2 regions of the Paenibacillus sp. JSM ZJ436 genome follow, and region 1 is predicted to be linked to the other one. Evidence: a T-box and tRNA genes for the amino acid it is inferred to sense, from the RefSeq annotation. Region 1 holds a T-box; the other holds one or more tRNA genes.
What was found. The T-box of region 1 lies ahead of tyrS (tyrosine--tRNA ligase). A T-box ahead of a tRNA ligase gene usually reads a tRNA of that ligase, here a tRNA-Tyr.

Region 1 (2,232 bases):
CGGCAGATTGAAGGTGATGTTCAGCTTCGTCTGCCGGCCTGCTGCTCTGTCTTTCTATCTTTCTGTCTCTTTCTGTATTAAGAAAGCTTTAGCTTCGCAAATTTGCGCTTACCCACTTGAAGAATATCTCCATCTGCAGGCTTGATGCTTCCGTTAAAGTCACTTTGCTTCTCTTCGTTCCATTTGACTGCGCCTTGCTGAATGCTGCGCTTGGCTTCTCCATTCGATGCTGCAAACCCTACTAAGGTCAGCAGCCGGATTAGCCGAATTTCTCCGTCCACGAGTTCCTCGGACGGAATCGCAAACTCCTCGATGTCCTCCGGCAGGGCGCGCTGCTGGAACACGGTCACGAAATGCTGCTGCGCAGCATGTGCCGCATCCTGACCATGGTACATCCGTACAAAGGTGTGTCCAAGCTGCATCTTCGCATCTCTCGGATGCACAGTTCCCTTCTCCAATCCTTCAGTCAATGCGGTCAGCTCTTCATTGCTGATATCTGTCGCCAGACTATAGTATTTCAGCATCAGTTCATCCGGAATCGACATGGATTTGCCATACATTTCATTAGGCTCTTCATCAATACCGATGTAGTTGCCCAGGCTCTTGCTCATCTTCTGAACGCCGTCCAGCCCTTCAATCAGCGGAAGCGTCAGAATCGCCTGCTGCTCCACGCCATACTCCTTCTGCAGCGTTCTGCCCATCAGCAGATTGAATTTTTGGTCCGTGCCGCCAAGCTCTACATCACTTTTCAGCTCTACCGAATCCATGCCCTGCATAAGCGGGTAGAAAAATTCATGAATGCTGATCGGCTGTCCACTATGATATCTTTTCTCAAAATCATCCCGCTCCAGCATCCGCGCAACCGTGACCTTGGAGGATAGCTCAACGACATCCCCAAACGACATGCGTCCCAGCCAGTGAGAGTTAAAGAATACCTTGGTAAGCTCCGGCAGCAGCACCTTGTAGATCTGCTTCTGATACGTCTCGGCGTTCCGGATCACATCCTCCTCCGTCAGCTGCTTCCGGGTTTCCGATTTACCGGTAGGGTCACCGATCCGGCCGGTAAAATCACCGATGATCAGCTGAACCTCATGCCCCAGCTCCTGGAACTGGCGCAGCTTCTGCAGAACGACCGTATGTCCAAGATGCAAATCCGGCGCCGATGGATCCATACCCAGCTTGATCCGCAGCGGCTCATTGTTGACGACGGATCTCATCACCTTTTGTTTCATATCCTCCTCAGGGACAATTTCAACGGCTCCCCTTGCGATGACATCCAGCTGACGCTCTACCTCCAGCCGCTGAACCTCCGTTAGCTCTTCCCATTTCATAGCCACTTCGTGCACATCCTTCCTGTATTTAGACGCAAAAAAGCTCCTTCTCATCCCAAGGGACGAGAAGGAGCACTCGCGTTACCACCCTAATTAAAACCCGCGCCGCATGAGGCAGGGGCTTTCACTTCATTAACATAACGGAATACAATACCCGGTACCGGACTACTGGTGACACCCTAAAGTGGATCACGTTCCTCCGGACAGCTCTGGACAGTAATTCAAAGGGGACGATTCTTCCGGTTCGCACCAACCACCGGATCTCTGGGAGACCTCATTCGCCCTTCTACTGGGGTCCTTCGAAGCTTTTATTGATATGAACTTAGCCATATTTATAGCATAAGCCGTCAATGCAAGTCAAACTTTTCATGACCAAATCGACAGGTTCCGGCCTGCATGATTCAAATCCTGCAATTTATGCTATAATAGGTGCGTTAAAAGGAGGAGTAAACATTCATGGTTGAGGAGAAAAAACAGAAGCCTGAGAAAGATCGTCCTCCCAAACGATCCATTGGACGCAGAATCGGGAGCGTGATCGGCTGGCTTTTTGTCGTAGGTCTCATGGGCATGCTGTTTGCGGGAGGGGCTGTGTTCGGCTACGTAACCTCCATTGTCAAGGATGATCCTGTCAGATCCCGGGACCTGATTGAGCAGCAAATGGGACTCAACGCCATCACCGGCTTCGCTTATTTTGGAGACGGCTCACCCATCGGCCAGCTTCGGACTGAAGAAGACCGCCGGCTGGTGGAGTTTGAAGAAATACCGCAAATTGTGATTGATGCCGTAGTAGCTATAGAAGACAACCGCTTCTTCACCCATGAAGGCGTAGACCTGAAAGGTACGACCCGCGCGGTAAAGCAGCGCCTGCTGAATGAGCCGGTGCAGACCGGAGGCAGCACGC
Region 2 (2,232 bases), on a different contig from region 1:
CTTGTTGCTTGCTTCTACCTTAATAATAACGCCGCCGGCTTCGCTTCAATCGGGACACGCCCCAGACGATCAATGCAATACCCAGCAATGGTCCGAACAGCCAAGATAGCTTGCCTAACAGCGAGATAATACCAATCGCCATCACGATCCAGCCAATAAGTGTGTTGCCCCGCTTAATTCCATAGTAGCCTAATCCAATCATGACTAACGGAATCAAGAGACTGAACAGCCAGCCTAGCAGAGGTCCGAATACCCCCAGAAGAATTAATGCGCCTAACCCGATCAGTAGTACAGCCAATCCTTTATTTCTTGAGCTTCTCAAGGTTTCACCGCCTTTCTTATTTTCATGTCGTACTTTGTTGCTGCTGTTGATGTTGTTTTTGAATTTCAACCTTATGTCCTTATTGTAGAGAAAAAGCAGGGATCCTAAAACAGACTGAGGACGGTATTTCATCCTCGACTAAAGTCGGGGATGCCTTACGACCATTGTCGAAGCCTGCTCCTGCTGCCTGGGATCGTCAATAATCAATCGGAGAAGAGAATTGGCATACAAAAAAAGCAGATGAGATAACACTCATCCGCAAATATAAAAAAGGAACATGGTTTCCCATGTTCCTCTGTGATGCCGGTGAAGGGACTCGAACCCCCACGGTTTCCCTCACGATTTTGAGTCGCGCGCGTCTGCCAATTCCGCCACACCGGCTAATGGCGTGCCCTAAGAGATTCGAACTCCTGACCTTTTGATTCGTAGTCAAACGCTCTATCCAGCTGAGCTAAGGGCACAAAATATAATAATGGAGGCGCCACCCAGATTCGAACTGGGGATAAAGCTTTTGCAGAGCTGTGCCTTACCACTTGGCTATGGCGCCAAACAAAAATGGAGCGGACGACGGGAATCGAACCCGCGACCCTCGCCTTGGCAAGGCGATGCTCTACCGCTGAGCCACGTCCGCAAATGGCTGGGGATATAGGATTCGAACCTATGCATGACGGAGTCAAAGTCCGTTGCCTTACCGCTTGGCTAATCCCCAACAATCATATTCATAATTTTAAAATAATGGGGCGATCGATGGGACTTGAACCCACGAATGCCGGAGCCACAATCCGGTGCGTTAACCCCTTCGCCACGACCGCCATATATTTTAAGTTTAACTGGCAGGGGCAGCAGGAATTGAACCCACACTAACGGTTTTGGAGACCGCTGTTCTACCTTTAAACTATGCCCCTAAAAACTGGTGGAGGATGATGGATTCGAACCACCGAACTCGTACGAGAACAGATTTACAGTCTGCTGCGTTTGGCCACTTCGCTAATCCTCCAAGGTGGTGCCGGCGAGAGGACTTGAACCCCCAACCTACTGATTACAAGTCAGTTGCTCTACCAATTGAGCTACACCGGCAAGAAAAGTACTACGGTAATACATTAAGGTGGCTCGGGACGGAATCGAACCGCCGACACGAGGATTTTCAGTCCTCTGCTCTACCGACTGAGCTACCGAGCCTTAAAGCTCTTTCGGTTTAAAAAAAAGAATGGCGGAACTGACGGGATTCGAACCCGCGGTCTCCTGCGTGACAGGCAGGCATGTTAGGCCTCTACACCACAGTTCCATGAGGCATAATCGCTATGCGATATAATTGGTTGCGGGGGCAGGATTTGAACCTGCGGCCTTCGGGTTATGAGCCCGACGAGCTACCGAGCTGCTCCACCCCGCGTCATTAAATTATATGGTGGAGGCTGAGGGGATCGAACCCCCGACCCTCTGCTTGTAAGGCAGATGCTCTCCCAGCTGAGCTAAGCCTCCATAAACAAACCGAACTCTATATTACCAAATCATCAAGCAAATTGCAAGCTGCCCATGAACCTTTGGTATTCTCATTACCTGAAACTAGTAAAGAAAGTGGTGACCCGTAGGGGATTCGAACCCCTGTTACCTCCGTGAAAGGGAGGTGTCTTAACCCCTTGACCAACGGGCCTTATTTAAATGGCGGAGAGAGAGGGATTCGAACCCTCGAGACGCTTTTGGCGCCTACACGATTTCCAATCGTGCTCCTTCGACCAACTCGGACACCTCTCCAAATGGCTCCCCGAACAGGACTCGAACCTGTGACAACTCGATTAACAGTCGAGTGCTCTACCAACTGAGCTATCAGGGAATAAAGAATTCAGATGTTTGATCACCTGAAAACTAGATACGAAACGAATGTGCGTTGTTAGATTGATCATTAGCGTAAT

Region 2: it has a tRNA-Tyr gene. The T-box ahead of tyrS (tyrosine--tRNA ligase) is inferred to sense a tRNA for this amino acid. The anticodon was not compared.

What each region holds. Positions count from the first base shown of each region.
Region 1 covers NZ_JBISEO010000006.1:252,063-254,294, reverse strand. The annotation lists gene tyrS (tyrosine--tRNA ligase) at 78-1,331, opposite strand; T-box leader at 1,387-1,643, opposite strand; gene ACH6EH_RS10675 (transglycosylase domain-containing protein) at 1,788-2,232, shown strand, end outside.
Region 2 covers NZ_JBISEO010000008.1:147-2,378, reverse strand. The annotation lists gene ACH6EH_RS11905 (LiaF transmembrane domain-containing protein) at 20-322, opposite strand; tRNA gene ACH6EH_RS11900 (tRNA-Leu) at 624-703, opposite strand; tRNA gene ACH6EH_RS11895 (tRNA-Arg) at 707-783, opposite strand; tRNA gene ACH6EH_RS11890 (tRNA-Cys) at 796-869, opposite strand; tRNA gene ACH6EH_RS11885 (tRNA-Gly) at 879-953, opposite strand; tRNA gene ACH6EH_RS11880 (tRNA-Gln) at 957-1,031, opposite strand; tRNA gene ACH6EH_RS11875 (tRNA-His) at 1,059-1,134, opposite strand; tRNA gene ACH6EH_RS11870 (tRNA-Trp) at 1,154-1,227, opposite strand; tRNA gene ACH6EH_RS11865 (tRNA-Tyr) at 1,234-1,319, opposite strand; tRNA gene ACH6EH_RS11860 (tRNA-Thr) at 1,324-1,399, opposite strand; tRNA gene ACH6EH_RS11855 (tRNA-Phe) at 1,429-1,501, opposite strand; tRNA gene ACH6EH_RS11850 (tRNA-Asp) at 1,531-1,607, opposite strand; tRNA gene ACH6EH_RS11845 (tRNA-Met) at 1,636-1,712, opposite strand; tRNA gene ACH6EH_RS11840 (tRNA-Val) at 1,726-1,801, opposite strand; tRNA gene ACH6EH_RS11835 (tRNA-Glu) at 1,899-1,973, opposite strand; tRNA gene ACH6EH_RS11830 (tRNA-Ser) at 1,983-2,074, opposite strand; tRNA gene ACH6EH_RS11825 (tRNA-Asn) at 2,078-2,153, opposite strand.